Regions from separate parts of the Pseudoalteromonas sp. 10-33 genome, predicted to be linked through region 2. Evidence: predicted binding sites of a transcription regulator. Region 2 holds the regulator's gene; the other holds the start of a gene.
What was found. The regulator NrdR, encoded in region 2, represses ribonucleotide reductase genes. The targets are predictions, from matches to a motif close to AAACACNANATNTNGTGTTT.
Positions count from the first base shown of each region.

Region 1: a site for NrdR is predicted at 5,697-5,716, ahead of nrdA (class 1a ribonucleoside-diphosphate reductase subunit alpha). Genes of this name have one in related genera too.

Region 1 is NZ_LOFI01000012.1:327,622-335,471, forward strand. It holds gene ATS76_RS09300 (YkgJ family cysteine cluster protein) at 1-344, opposite strand, end outside; gene ATS76_RS09305 (tetratricopeptide repeat protein) at 698-1,126, shown strand; gene ATS76_RS09310 (DUF1287 domain-containing protein) at 1,196-1,795, shown strand; gene yfaE (class I ribonucleotide reductase maintenance protein YfaE) at 1,823-2,095, opposite strand; gene nrdB (class Ia ribonucleoside-diphosphate reductase subunit beta) at 2,095-3,225, opposite strand; gene nrdA (class 1a ribonucleoside-diphosphate reductase subunit alpha) at 3,291-5,573, opposite strand; gene ATS76_RS09330 (HAD family hydrolase) at 5,986-6,666, opposite strand; gene ubiG (bifunctional 2-polyprenyl-6-hydroxyphenol methylase/3-demethylubiquinol 3-O-methyltransferase UbiG) at 6,666-7,376, opposite strand; gene gyrA (DNA topoisomerase (ATP-hydrolyzing) subunit A) at 7,554-7,850, shown strand, end outside.
Region 2 is NZ_LOFI01000008.1:42,189-50,038, reverse strand. It holds gene nusB (transcription antitermination factor NusB) at 1-22, opposite strand, end outside; gene ribH (6,7-dimethyl-8-ribityllumazine synthase) at 38-502, opposite strand; gene ribBA (bifunctional 3,4-dihydroxy-2-butanone-4-phosphate synthase/GTP cyclohydrolase II) at 602-1,714, opposite strand; gene ATS76_RS07015 (riboflavin synthase) at 1,744-2,397, opposite strand; gene ribD (bifunctional diaminohydroxyphosphoribosylaminopyrimidine deaminase/5-amino-6-(5-phosphoribosylamino)uracil reductase RibD) at 2,402-3,553, opposite strand; gene nrdR (transcriptional regulator NrdR) at 3,556-4,005, opposite strand; gene glyA (serine hydroxymethyltransferase) at 4,103-5,359, opposite strand; gene thrC (threonine synthase) at 5,629-6,912, opposite strand; gene thrB (homoserine kinase) at 6,924-7,850, opposite strand, start outside.

The DNA of each region.
Region 1 (7,850 bases), on a different contig from region 2:
CGTTTTTGATTTTTTAAATCGCTAGGCTCTATCATTTCACATTCATCGCGAATCATTTCGGCTATAAGGCTAGGGTATTGGCGACAATCTTCAGGTCGATCTAAGTAAATATTGCATATGAACTTATCTTTAGCGTTTTTGTCTTTTTTAGGCTCAATTGCTAAAAAAGGGCAGTCGCTTAATTTATTACCTGTGTCTGGATCAAACCAAATTTGATTACCTTGTACATATTGATAAATTTCAGGATTAAACAGTGCCCACATTTCTACTTCTTCTGTTGAAACGTCGAGGTCACCACCACCATATTTGGTACAGCATTTGCCACATTGGTTACACGCTTTCATAGCCTATCTATCTTTATATTTTTTGATAGTTTTGAGTGTAACAGCCCATCTTCAAATTGTTTGAAATTATTATTTTTATTAATTTAAACATTTCATACTTATGGATGAGCAGTAGATAAATTTAATTCATTTGGTGTCTTTCAAGAATAAAAGTAATTAAGGTTATTTAAAAGGTGTGGGTTTTTGTGACAGGGTAGAATTTTATAAACCACTTATACTTTAGTTATTATTTCGCATTTAAATTGTTTGCTGCACACTTTAATGTTGTATGATCGTCCTAAAGGCATATTTAATTAGCCATTTAAATCTATATTTTGCTATTTTAAGCATAAATACATTGAGGGTGATACGTAATGATGAATACAAAAGTATACAAAGCGGTACACGATTTGGCTGAAGAGTTAATGAATGCGGCAAATAAAAATGATCGTAAACGCTTTGAGTTACTTTTTTCTAAACTTAAAGCGATTTGTGAAGAAAACGAAAATACATCTAAAGATCACCCTGTTCAGTGGGAAACACTTGCTGATTTTACAGAAGAGTTAGAAGAAGCTATTACCACTTACGAAAAGGCATTAGCAAAATCCATTGCTATTAATAATAAAGACCATATGTCGTCGGTTGCATTTTCTATGGCGACATTACAATTAGAACTTGGCCAAAAAGAAGAGGCCATAAAAAATCTTCAAAGTGCAAAAGTTAGTGCAAATAAAATTGAAGATAAAGAACTTAAAGCCGAAATACATGACCTGTTAGAATCACTGGTTGAAGAAGAAGGCTAATTAAAAGCGCAATTTAATTTTTGCATATAGAATTAATGACCATGAAGGTAGCGTTTTAAAAGGGGAGTTATGTTCAAACACGGTTTATATTTATTTACATTTTTACCCTTCTTTACGCTTGCTAACTCTTTCAATCAGCAAATAACCGCAGCGCTGATTGAAAGGACCACACATAATATTACGTATGACGGCAGTTATCATTCAATAAAATATCCCGGTGGTGATGTACCAAGTAATATTGGTGTTTGTACCGATGTTATTATTCGCGCTTACCGTCAATTGGGTGTTGATTTACAACAAAGAGTACATGAAGATATGCGAGCAAATTTTGCTAGATATCCGTCTCAGCGAATTTGGGGTTTAAAAAAGCCGGATAAAAATATTGACCACCGGCGTGTACCAAACCTTCAAGTATTTTTTAAGTATAATGGCACAGAATTGGCCATTTCTAGCAACTCACGTGATTATAAAGTTGGTGATATAGTTGTTTGGAAGCTGCCTGGTAACTTACCTCACATAGGTATGGTTGTTACAGAAGCTTCAAACAGCACCGAGAAACCTCAAATTGTACATAATATAGGGCGCGGGCCAGAACTAAGCGAAATGCTATTTGACTATAAAATTACTGGTCACTATCGTTTTACTAATAAACACTATAATGACCAGTAAGGAATGTTACTGCTATAAAGGTATTTATTATTTTAGATTAATACGTATATCGCCGTTGGGTTTACTACAGCATAAAAGTATTTCACCGTCGCGAACAAATGCGAGTGGTTCTTCGTTATATTGAACATTACCAGACACTAAGGTTGCTCGGCAAGCACCGCAGTAGCCTTCACGACATTGATAAGCAACATCTATTTTTTGAGATTCTAAGCAGTGTAAAAGAGAGGGGCAGCCAGGGCTATATTCAATGCGCTGGCTGTTTTCTGCAAGTGTTACACTTGCAGTCGTTTCATTGCCCATTATAAATCAAAGTCACCAAATTCAGCTGCATCAACTTGTGAGTCTATTTGACCTACAAGGTATGAACTGATTTCAGCTTCTTGTGGCGCAACTTGAACATTATCAGATACTAGCCATGAATTAATCCATGGAATAGGGTTACTGTTGTTTTCAAATTGAGCCGGTAAGCCAATAGCAGTCATACGTGCATTAGTAATGTATTCAACATACTGACATAAAATATGCTTGTTTAAACCAATCATAGAGCCATCTTTGAATAGGTATTCTGCCCATTCTTTCTCTTGCTCCGCAGCTTGTACAAACATTTTAATTGCTTCGTCGCGACATTGGGCTGCAACAATTGCCATTTCTGGGTCGTCTTTACCATCTTGCATGATATTTAAAATATGCTGTGTGCCAGAAAGGTGAAGTGCCTCATCACGTGCAATTAGCTTGATAATTTTAGCATTACCTTCCATAAGTTCACGCTCAGCAAATGCAAACGAACACGCAAAGCTGACATAAAAACGAATTGCCTCAAGAATGTTTACCGACATCATCGCGAGGTAAAGTTTCTTTTTAAGTTCGAATAAATTAACAACCACTGTGTTACCATTAATTTCGTGCTTGCCTTCACCGTAAAGATTGTAAAGTGAAACAGAGTTAATTAAGTCATCGTAGTAAGTTGTTACTGCATCAGCACGTTCTCTAATTTTATCGTTACTAACTATGTCATCAAAAATAAGTTCTGGTGATTGTGTTACGTTACGAATAATGTGGGTGTATGAACGGCTGTGAATTGTTTCACTAAATGCCCACGTTTCTATCCACGTTTCTAGCTCTGGGATAGACACAATAGGAAGCAAGGCAACGTTAGGAGAGCGACCTTGTACACTATCGAGTAATGTTTGGTATTTTAAATTACTTAAAAATATGTGTTTTTCATGCTCTGGTAGCGCCTGAAAATCTAAACGGTCTTTACTCACATCGACTTCTTCTGGTCGCCAAAAGAAAGACAATTGCTTTTCTATTAACTTCTCAAAAATAGGATATTTTTGTTGATCGTAACGCGATACGTTAACGGTCTGGCCAAAAAACATTGGCTCTTGCATTTGGTTATTATGATTACGACTAAAAGTAGTATAAGACATGTTTATCACTCAAAAAACTATCAGAACAAAGCGGGCTGTATGCCCGCTTAAGATAAAATTAACGACTATATTTTACACGCGCCGCCTGCACAATCGTCATCTTCCACTTCTGGAGTGTCGTCTTGTGCATCAGATGCGCCATCACGGGTATTATGGTAATACAAAGTTTTGACACCCAATTTGTAGGCGCTAAGTAAGTCTTTTAATAAGACTTTCATAGGTACTTTACCGCCTTCAAATTTATTTGGATCATAATTTGTGTTTGCAGAAATAGTTTGGTCTACAAATTTTTGCATGATACCTACAAGCTGAAGGTAACCATCATTAGAAGGAATGTCCCAAAGTAACTCGTAGTTGTCTTTTAAACGTTCGTACTCAGGTACAACTTGTTTTAAAATACCATCTTTACTTGCTTTAACACTAATATGACCACGTGGCGGCTCAATACCATTTGTCGCATTTGAGATTTGCGATGACGTTTCTGATGGCATTAATGCACTGAGTGTAGAATTACGCATACCGTGTTCTTGTATGCTTTTGCGCAATGCATCCCAATCAAGCTGCAGCGGCTCATCACAAATTTTATCTAAGTCTGTTTTATACGTATCTGTTGGCATAATACCTTGAGAATACGTTGTTTCGTTAAACTTAGGACATGCACCACGTTCTTTTGCAAGTTCGTTTGACGCTTTCATCAGGTAGTACTGAATCGCTTCGAATGTTTTGTGTGTTAGTGCATTTGCACTGCCGTCTGAATAACGCTTACCATTTTTGGCTAAGTAGTAGGCGTAGTTAATTACGCCTATTCCTAACGTACGGCGTCCCATCGTTGCATTTTTAGCAGCAGGTACCGGGTAGTCTTGGAAATCGAGTAAATTATCGAGTGCACGCACTGCTAGTTCAGCAAGTTCTTCAAGTTCATCTAATGACTCAAGCGCACCAAGGTTAAATGCAGACAGTGTACATAATGCAATTTCGCCTTCTTCATCGTTAACGTTGTTAAGCGGTTTTGTCGGTAAAGCAATTTCTAAACATAAGTTAGATTGACGAATTGGTGCTACTTTCGCTATAAACGGACTGTGTGTATTACAGTGATCAACGTTTTGTAAGTATATTCGGCCAGTACTTGCACGCTCTTGTGCGAACACAGAGAACAACTCAATTGCTTTAATACGCTTTTTACGAATAGAGTCGTCTTGTTCGTATTTAACGTATAACGCATCAAATTCGTCTTGGTCTTCAAAAAACGCATCGTAAAGACCCGGTACATCTGATGGGCTAAATAACGTGATGTAATCGTCTTTAATTAAGCGAGAATACATTAGTTTGTTAAACTGTACGCCATAATCTAAATGACGAACACGGTTGTCATCAACACCACGGTTATTTTTAAGAACTAAAAGGTTTTCTACTTCTAAGTGCCATAGCGGATAGAATAAGGTTGCTGCGCCACCACGTACGCCACCTTGCGAACAACTTTTAACAGCTGTTTGAAAGTGCTTGTAAAAAGGGATACAGCCAGTATGGTACGCTTCGCCGTTACGAATATGGCTTCCTAATGCGCGAATGCGACCCGCATTAATACCTATACCAGCACGTTGAGAAACGTATTTTACTATCGCCGATGACGTTGCATTGATTGAATCTAGGCTATCGCCACATTCAATAAGCACACATGAACTAAACTGGCGAGTTGGCGTGCGTACACCCGCCATGATTGGCGTAGGTAATGAAATTTTAAATAGCGATACCGCATCATAAAAGCGCTTTATATATGAAACACGTGTTTCTCGTGGGTAATCTGCAAATAAGCTTGCAGCGACTAAAATATATAAAAACTGCGCACTTTCATATATTTCACCCGTTACACGATTTTGAACTAGGTATTTACCTTCTAATTGTTTAACTGCAGCGTAGCTAAAATTTAGATCACGAGAATGGTCTAGGTATTCGTCTAATTCATCAAATTCTTGTTCTGTGTAGTCAGCGAGTAAATGTGCGTCATAGCGCTTATCGCCAACCATTTTTGTTACATGGTCAAATAAACGAGGAGGCTCAAATTTACCATATGCTTTTTTACGTAAGTGGAATACAGCTAAACGTGCAGCAAGGTATTGGTAATCAGGTGATTCTTTAGAAATCTGATCGGCAGCCGCTTTGATAATCGTTTCGTGAATATCTTTAGTACGAATACCATCGTAAAATTGAATATGTGACTTTAATTCAACCTGAGAAACCGAAACGTTATTTAAACCTTCGGCGGCCCATTCTATAACGCGATGGATCTTATCAAGATCAAGAGGCTCTTTGCGCCCGTCACGTTTGCTTACAGATAACTGTTGGTTCATAGCTTTGCCTGTATTCCTTGGGGATAATGTATTTTTGACCAATGTTGTACGTCTCAAAAAGAGAAGTAGTGCTCATTTATTATAAGTTTTACCAAATCAGGTAAATTTAATTGAATAACATTTGGCCACAATATCTGGTGTTGTTCAATTTAGAGATCACAAGATAGTGTGGTCTGAGTTGATTTGCAAGGGGCATAATTGCCCCTATTTGTGGATAACGTTGGGATAACGTAATTGTGTTAGTAGGCATTAACCTTTGATCATTCATTTGAGTTGAAATTTTTAAAAATCAACTCAGGATCGACTAAATTTACACATTTTGAAAATAAATCTCGCCTGCTTTTTTTATCATCAAGCTTTGTGTATAAAGTGTCACAATCACAACATATAGTGTTTATATCTATAATGGGCACTATATATGGTTAAATGCGTCAATAGGGCTATACCAGTTAAAATCAGCTTTCCAAGTCAATGCTTCTGACTCGCTTGGAATGTAACCCCACAAAGCAGTCGCTGTGGGCATACCTGCTGCTTTACCTGCCTGAATATCACGCTCAGCATCACCTATGTATAAACAGCGAGCTGGTATCACGTCCATGAGTTTAGCGCAATGAAATAAAGGCATCGGAGAGGGTTTAGGTTCTTCAAGTGTGTCTCCGCTAATTACAACCGAAGCATTTTTTAAAGCGGGGATCGCAGCGACTAGCGGCTCGGTTAAAAAGCCGGGCTTGTTTGTCATGATCCCCCATTTGATCTTTTTGTGATCAAGTGCAATGAGTAGTGGCTCAATACCGGCAAAACAGTGGGTGTGCTTTGCAATGTTTTGTGCATAGTTATCGACCAGTTGCTTTATTAATTGTGCTTGTCCAAGAGAAGGCCATAACTCTTTAAAGCCAGCTTCTAATAATGCTGCTGCACCATTAGACGCTGCTGGACGATACACTTCACTGGTTACTTCAGTAGTTTGATTTGCACGCAGTACACTATTAAGAGCAGCGCCTAAATCGTCAGCTGTGTCGAGTAACGTCCCGTCTAAATCAAACAAAAATGCATCATATTGATAAAGTGCTGAAGGTAACTGTCCGCTCTTCATTAGCTCAACTTCTCAAAATGAAGAATATAGTTAACACTAACATCACTATTGAGTGTGTACTGTTTAGAAAAAGGGTTATACGTGAGCCCTGAGCTTGCACGTACTTTTAAGCCCGCTTCTTCGGCCCATGAAATTAGTTGTGCAGGTTTGATAAACTTATTATGGTTGTGTGTTCCATCAGGAACCATTTTTAATAGTTTTTCAGCACCTACAATGGCAAACAAGTAGGCCTTAGGAGTTTTGTTAAGGGTAGAAAAAAAAACGTCAGCACCGGGTTTTGCAAGTTTAGCAACCGCATGAATAATCGAAGCAGGGTCGGGGACGTGTTCGAGCATTTCCATACAGGTAACGACATCAAAGCGGTCAGGGTGCTCATCAGCAAATTGTTCAGCAGGTACTTTTATATATTCAACGGGTACATTTGTTTCTAAACTGTGCAACTTGGCGACAGTTAAAGGCTCTTGCCCCATATCAATGCCTGTTACTTTGGCTCCCATACGTGCCATGCTTTGGCTTAAAATACCGCCACCACAGCCTACATCGAGTGTTTCTTTGTCAAATAAGCCTTGAGCTTTATTTGCAATAAAATCTAGGCGTAACGGGTTAATTTCGTGTAAGGGTTTAAACTCACCCTCTAAATCCCACCAACGCTCTGCGATGGCTTCAAACTTTGCTATTTCTGCGTGATCTACATTTTGATGTTCGGTCATAAAATACTTCCTCGTCAATCTGAGGCCATTATATAGGCCTAAATTGATAAATCGCAAAGTTTTGCGCCTGTAAATTAAAATTAATTGTGATAGCATGTCTGTTAGTAATAATAACAATACTCTTTAAAACCTAATACCGGGTTATTAAGAGCTGCTACTGAAGGAATGTGATATCAAATGACTGATCTCGCCAATGAAATTCTGCCAGTCAATATTGAAGACGAGTTAAAAAACTCCTATTTAGATTACGCAATGAGTGTAATTGTAGGACGTGCATTACCAGACGTACGTGATGGCTTAAAGCCAGTTCACCGTCGCGTTTTGTTTGCAATGAACGAGCTTAGTAATGATTGGAACAAGCCTTACAAAAAATCGGCACGTGTTGTCGGTGACGTAATCGGTAAATACCACCCACACGGCGATAGCGCAGTTTATGACACGATAGTTCGTATGGCACAGCCATTCTCACTTCGT
Region 2 (7,850 bases):
TACGTCTTGCTGCTGGTTTCACAAAAATTCCTTAAACTTAAATTTTATCTAACACATTAACCATTTCAAGCGCACCTAAAGCAGCTTCGCCGCCTTTGTTACCCATTTTGGTGCCTGCACGCTCAATAGCTTGCTCAATGCTTTCAGTAGTTAATACGCCAAATGCAACCGGTATATCATACTCTAGTGATACTTGCGCAAGACCTTTGTTTGATTCGCCAGCAACTAGGTCAAAGTGTGGTGTACCACCTCTGATCACTACGCCTAAAGCGATGATTGCATCATACTCTTTTTTTGCCGCAACGCGTTTTGCCGCTAAAGGTAATTCAACTGCACCCGGTACATAAATAACAGTAATATCGTCATCAGATACACCACCAGTACGTTTTAGCTCATCAACAGCGCCTTCAAGTAGGCTACTACCAATAAAGTCATTAAAACGAGAGATGACAATGGCAAATTTTTTGCCCGGAGCGTACTTATTACCTTCAATAATTTTCATTCGATAACCCTAAAAATAAGTTCAAGCGGTTGCGATTGCGCAAAAATTGCTGCGCATCATACCATAATAATAATGAAATAGCCTAGTTTAAGCGTTTGCCTATTGTGGCTCAATGTAATCAACAACTTCTAGGTGAAACCCCGAAAGTGCATGGTATTTTTTTGGTCTGCTCATTAAGCGCATTTGCTCTATACCTAAGTCTGCAAGAATTTGTGAGCCTACACCAACGGTACGAGATGTTCCTTGAAATTTACGCGGTGTAACATTTTCACCCGCGTCTGCAGCAGCAAATGCTTTTACTGTAGCTTCAAGCTCTTCAGTACTTTCCTGCTTACCCAAAATAACGAGCACCCCCTCGTTTTTAGCAATGTATGCCATTGCATCAGATAAGCCCCAGCTTCTATCCGCACTTCGATCAGAAAGTAAAATATCGTTAAACGTACTTTGCAAATGCACACGTACCAACGTTGGTTCTTGCGCTTTAATTTCACCTTTGAGTAGTACGTAATGTAACTGACCGTCGATCGTATCTTTATAAGTTACTAAATCAAACTCACCATGCTCTGTCGGTAATTTACACTTAGCTACTTTTTCAATTGTGGTTTCGTTTAAATTACGGTATTCAATTAAATCAGCAATAGTGCCTATTTTTATATCGTGCTCTTTGGCAAAAATTTCTAAATCAGGGCGACGCGCCATAGTGCCATCTGCATTTAAAATTTCAACAATAACAGAAGACGCTTCAAGGCCCGCTAATCGCGCTAAATCACAACCTGCTTCTGTATGACCTGCGCGTGTTAACACCCCACCTGGCTGCGCCATAATTGGGAAAATATGACCCGGCTGTACTATATCACCAGGGACAGCACCTTTAGCAATTGCAGCTTGTACTGTGCGTGCTCTATCTGCTGCAGATATACCTGTAGTTACGCCTTTTGACGCTTCTATCGACATTGTAAAGTTAGTTGAAAACGCAGCACCGTTATTTTTAACCATTAGAGGCAAATCAAGTTGTTCACAACGCTCTTGTGTCATCGTTAAACAAATTAAACCGCGGCCATGAGTGGCCATAAAATTAATTGCCTCTGCACTGATATGCTCGGCAGCAATAATTAAATCACCTTCATTCTCTCTGTCTTCGTCATCCATTAAAATGACCATTTTACCGGCTTTAATGTCGTCTATAATTTCTTGTGCGCTGTGTAAATTCATAAATTCGCTCGTGTAAGTTGTCAGTTTCGTTATTTAATAAAGCCCGCTTTTGCGAGTAAGCTCATTGATATGTCTGCGCCGGTTGGCTGCTCAGCACCTTTAATAAGACGCTCTAAATAACGTGCAATTTGATCGACCTCTAAATTAACTTGGGTGCCTACTTTAAAGTCGGCAATCGTTGTTTGACCACTGGTGTGCGGCACAATTGTTAATTTAAATTTATTACCCTCTACAGCGTTAACTGTCAGGCTTATACCATCAATACATACCGACCCTTTGTAAGGTATGTATTTCATTAAACTTTCATCGGTTGTAAGCCAATATTCAGTCGCTCTCGCATTTGGTGTAATTGCAGCAATGGTTGCAATACCATCAACATGACCAGACACTAAATGCCCACCTAAACGCGAAACCGGTTGCATGGCTTTTTCAAGGTTAACCGTTTGCCCTATTGAATAATGCGCAAAACCAGTTAAATGAATTGTTTCGTTAGATAAATCAGCACTAAAGCCATCAATATGTTTATCAACTACGGTTAAACACACACCATTTGTGGCAATACTATCGCCCAGCTTCACGTCACTCATATCAAGGTCGGCGCTTTGAATGCGAATGGCTAAGTCGCCTTGTTTTTTTTGTAATAAAGCAATTTTGCCTGTGGCTTCTATTATCCCAGTAAACATAGCGCTACTCTTCTTTGTTAAGTGATTTTAGTGAGTGCTTTTTTAACGCATTGATACGCAAATCGTCACCAACACGCACACACTCATTAAAGGATAAATCGATAGTATCTTGCATACTCGTCAATTCAGGGAAGTTTACTAAACTTTTAGCATCATAGCCCATCAGTTTTGGTGCGATATAAAAAACATACTCGTCAATTAAATCAAGCTCGGTCATTTTCCCCGCAAGGGTTGCCCCAGCCTCAAGCCATATATTATTAAATTGATGCTTAGCGAGTTTTTGTAATACATCGGTTAAATCAACCTTACCCTGTTGCTCACGCACCGCTATGTGCTTAACAAAATGCGGCCACAGAGTCGATTTATCAACCTCGGTGGTAAAAATTATTACTGGGTGCGCTATTTTAAATAGCGCAAGATCCGGTGTTAACCTATTTTGCGAGTCTATAATAACACGCACTGGCTGGCGAAGCGGTAAGTTGGTCGGTAATGAATACGGTAATTCGCTTGACCGAACATTGAGTTTTGCATCATCAACAAGAACCGTATCGGCCCCCGTTAAAATGGCACAGCTTTGAGCGCGGTATAGCTGCACATCTTTTCGTGCAGCAGAACCTGTGATCCACTTACTTTTTCCATTTTTTAGCGCTGTTTTACCGTCTATACTGGCTGCTAATTTGCAGGTTACGTAAGGAAGCCCTTGCTCCATTCGCTTAAAAAAACCAAGATTTAATGCGCGAGCCTGTTGTTCAAGCAGTCCATAAGCGACTTCTATTCCAGCGTCGCTCAGTATTTTAAGGCCTTTGCCTGCCACTTCTGGGTTGGTATCAACCATGGCAGCAATCACCTTTTTAATACCCGCAGCCTTGAGCCCTTCTGCACAGGGCGGCGTGCGCCCATAATGACTACAAGGTTCAAGTGTTACATAGGCGGTTGCACCCTTTGCTTTTTCACCGGCCACAGCAAGTGCATTTACCTCGGCATGCCCTTGCCCTGCTAATTGATGAAACCCTTCACCAATTATTTGGTTATCTTTTACAAGTACACAGCCCACATTAGGGTTAGGCGTTGTGGTAAATCGCCCTTTTTTAGCAAGCTCAATAGCACGTGCCATATAGAGTTTATCGTGCTCGGTAAATGCGACTTGGCTACTCATAATTATTCACCTAAACGGGCAATTTCTTCGCCAAATTCGCGTATATCTTCGAACGAGCGATACACAGACGCAAACCTTACATAAGCTACTTTATCAAGTTTTTTCAGCGCCTCCATAATACATTCTCCCACCAAATGGCTCGAAATTTCTCGCTCACCCGTTGCACGTAGTTGTGATTTAATTATATTGACCACTTCATCAACTTGCTCTGTGCTAACAGGGCGCTTTTCAAGTGCACGATTTAAGCCATTAAGTAACTTATCTTCATTAAAGGGTTCTCGGCTTCCGTCTTGTTTAACAACACGGGGCATAACCAGCTCAGCCCCTTCAAACGTCGTAAAACGTTCGTGGCAATCGTTACATTCTCGGCGACGGCGAACTTGATGACCACCGCCAACAAGGCGCGAATCTATAACTTTGGTGTCTTTTGCTGTACAAAATGGGCAATGCATAAATCAAGGTATCCGTTTTAAAAACAAAAAAGCCGCTAAAAAGCGGCTTTTATAATAACATGTTTACTTATGTGATCTAAATTACCGTTTTACTTTGTTAAGCGTAAACAGGTAGTTTTGCACAAATAGCTTTCACTTTTTCTTTTACTTGTGCTTGTACAGATTCATCAGCAATATTGTCTAGTACATCACAGATCCAACCAGCAAGCTCTTTAGATTCTGCCTCTTTAAAACCACGACGTGTGATCGCAGGAGAACCAATACGCAAGCCAGAGGTTACAAAAGGAGAACGCGGATCATTAGGTACTGAGTTTTTGTTAACCGTAATATTAGCATTGCCAAGCGCTGCGTCAGCATCTTTACCTGTGATGTCTTTATCGATTAAATCAAGTAAAAATAGGTGATTGTCTGTTTTACCAGAAACAACTTTATAGCCGCGCTCTTGTAGCACGCTAACCATTGCTTGCGCATTTTTAACAACTTGTGTTTGGTATTCTTTAAATTCTGGTTGAAGAGCTTCTTTAAATGCCACTGCTTTTGCAGCGATAACGTGACATAAAGGACCACCTTGGCCACCAGGGAATACTGCACTGTTAAGCTTTTTGTAGATTGCTTCGTCGCCACATGCAGAAATAATTAAACCACCACGAGGGCCCGCTAATGTTTTATGCGTTGTTGTAGTAACAACATGTGCAAATGGTACAGGGCTTGGGTAAACACCCGCCGCAATTAAACCTGCAACATGCGCCATATCAACAAATAAATAAGCATCTACTTTGTCTGCAATTTCACGGAACTTAGCCCAATCAACAATGCCTGAATAAGCAGAAAAACCTGCAATAATCATTTTTGGTTTGTGCTCTAGTGCTAGCGCTTCAACCTGTGCGTAATCAATTTCACCCGTTTCTTCGTTTAGGCCGTACTGGATTGCATTGTACGTTTTACCTGAAAAGTTTACGTGTGAGCCATGAGTTAGATGGCCACCATGCGCTAGGCTCATGCCTAAAACAGTGTCTAGCGGGCTTAATAATGCTTGAAAAACAGCTGCGTTTGCTTGCGAGCCAGCATGCGGCTGAACGTTTGCGTAATCAGTACCAAATAATTCGTTTGCACGGTCAATCGCTAATTGCTCGACCACGTCTACATGCTCACAGCCACCGTAGTAACGCTTGCCAGGATAACCTTCCGCATATTTGTTAGTAAGTTGAGAACCCTGTGCTTCAAGTACGCGTGGGCTACAGTAGTTTTCAGATGCAATTAACTCAATGTGCTCTTCTTGACGTGATGTTTCTTTACTCATCGCGTCAAATAACTCTGGATCAAAGTCCGAAATATTCATGCTACGTTCTAACATTGGGGGCTCCTGGGCAACGTGTATGGTATTTTTTAGAGGCTATATTGTACGCTTAAAACCGCGCTTTGCCTACGTTCTTAAGTTGAGGATATTTAATCAGGGATTGAAACTATTTCACAGTCCTTTTAAGATGATATTTTTAAATAACTTACATAACTATTTTAAATGTTTTTCATTTATTACATTTAATTAGTTAATTGACAACGCTGTTTCACGGTTTAAAACAGACAAAAAAAGCGGCCTAAGCCGCTTTAACTTTTGCTTTTTATTTAACCTAACTTAGCCAGTATTTCTGTGCGTAACGCGTCATAATCGGCGTTTATATCGCTTGCTAGGCAGGGTTTAGCCAATGCGTCACTTAGTGGTTTTGGCATATTAAGCTCGATATTTAATATATCTTCCACGCTTTCTTTAAATTTAGCCGGATGTGCAGTTGCTAAAAAGATACCCGCAACACCTGGTGCTCGGTTATTAACTAAACCTTGGTATGCAATTGCAGTATGTGGCTCTGCAACATACCCTGTTTGATGAATATTTTTCATCACTGTTTGAGTGTTTTGTTCGTCAACACTAATTGAATAAAAGTTGTCGTAACTGAACCAGTTGTTATCCAACATAGTTTGCACTCGTGGCCAGTTGTTAGGCTTACTTACGTCCATCGCATTTGAAAGCGATTCAAGCGTTGTATTTGGTGCCCAGTTTTTGTCTAGCATAAAACGTGGAACTGTATCATTCTGGTTAGTAGTTGCACTTAGCTTTCCTACTGGTAACCCTATTACAGCACCAATCATTGCGGCGCATACATTACCAAAGTTACCACTTGGTACAGAAATATGTGCTGTTGCACGCTTTTCTTTTGGCAGTTGCGCAATTGCTTCAAAGTAATAACACACTTGCGCTACTAATCGACTCATGTTGATTGAGTTAGCAGAATTAAGGCCAAGTGTTGATTTTACCTCGTCATCTAAAAACGATTTTTTAACAAGCTCTTGGCAATCATCGAAACTACCATCAACTGCGTAACAATGAATATTACCGCCTAAAGTAGTGAATAGCTTTTGTTGAGCCAGCGAAATTTTGCCTTTAGGGTAAAGAATAACCACATCGATATTTGGCTTATTATAAAATGCATGCGCTACTGCCGCACCGGTATCACCTGATGTTGCGGTTAAAATTGTAACCTTCTCGCCTTCGTTAAACTGCGCTAAACATTCAGCCATAAAGCGCCCACCAAAATCTTTAAAGGCAAGCGTAGGGCCATGAAACAGCTCCAAACAATAGGTATTTTCCTCTACCTCGACTAACTTAACTGGAAAGTTGAACGCATTTTTAACCATGGCGGCAACGGTGTCACTTGGCAACTCATCACCAATTAAATGCGATAATATTTTGCCGCTTCGAGTAACAAAATCCATATCAAGCAGTGCATCAATATCAGTCAATGGCGCTAAAGATTCAGGAAAAAATACACCTTGGTTACGCCCGAGTCCTGTTTTTACTGCTTCAACAAACGACACTTTTTGTGAGTGATCTTTTAAATTATGTAATTGCATGACTTCTTTTCCTATATAACATTTAATTGACGCGTGCCGTCGTTATCTAACTTACAAATGTGGCAAAAGCCTTGCTCATTTATATAATTATCTTTTAGCCATTTGGCGCATTGCTCAGCCGCTTCCAGTGTTTTACATACAGTAAATAACGTAGGGCCTGCACCTGAAATACTCACTATTTCAGCACCCAGTGCGGGTAAACTTGCTTTGGCCTCACTAAAGCCGGTAATAAGTGGCGCTCGATATGGCTCTGCTATTTCATCTTTCATAATGCTTAATGCATCGTCAAAACGTGCTGTTAGTAACAAGCTACTAAAGGCAGATAAACGCTGCGCAAACTCAATGCTTGCATGCATACTAAGCTCTTTAGGTAATACAGAGCGCGCTTTTGCCGTATTAAGCGAAAAGCCTGGAAACGCCGCAACATAATACCAATTTTCATCTACCGGAAGTTCTATCGATTTATTAGGAATTAAATCGCCAGTTAGCTGCAAGCCGCCTAAATAACATGGTGTGATGTTGTCGTAATGACGCCCGCCACTTACAACGGCTTCAAAATCTGCCATCAACTCAATTAACTCAACTTGGTTCAACTGTGTTTCTGCAAATTTATCAAGCGCTGCAAATGTAGCAACAACCGAACAAGCACTTGATCCTAACCCTGAGCCAATTGGCAGGTTTTTTTTAAGTTCAAGCTTTACTGAAGGCATATCTGGAGCAACGTGCGCTCTGAAATGCACTAAGCACTGATATGCTAAGTTCTCTTTCGCATCACTCGGTAATTTATGAGCATACTCGCCAGAACAGACAAACTCATCATTAGTCGCTGCACTTACAACCGCTACGTCACCCAATAAACTGCCATCAATTGGTGAAAGCGCGGCACCCAATGCATCAAATCCAACTGCAAAATTACCAATAGACGCAGGTGCATATAC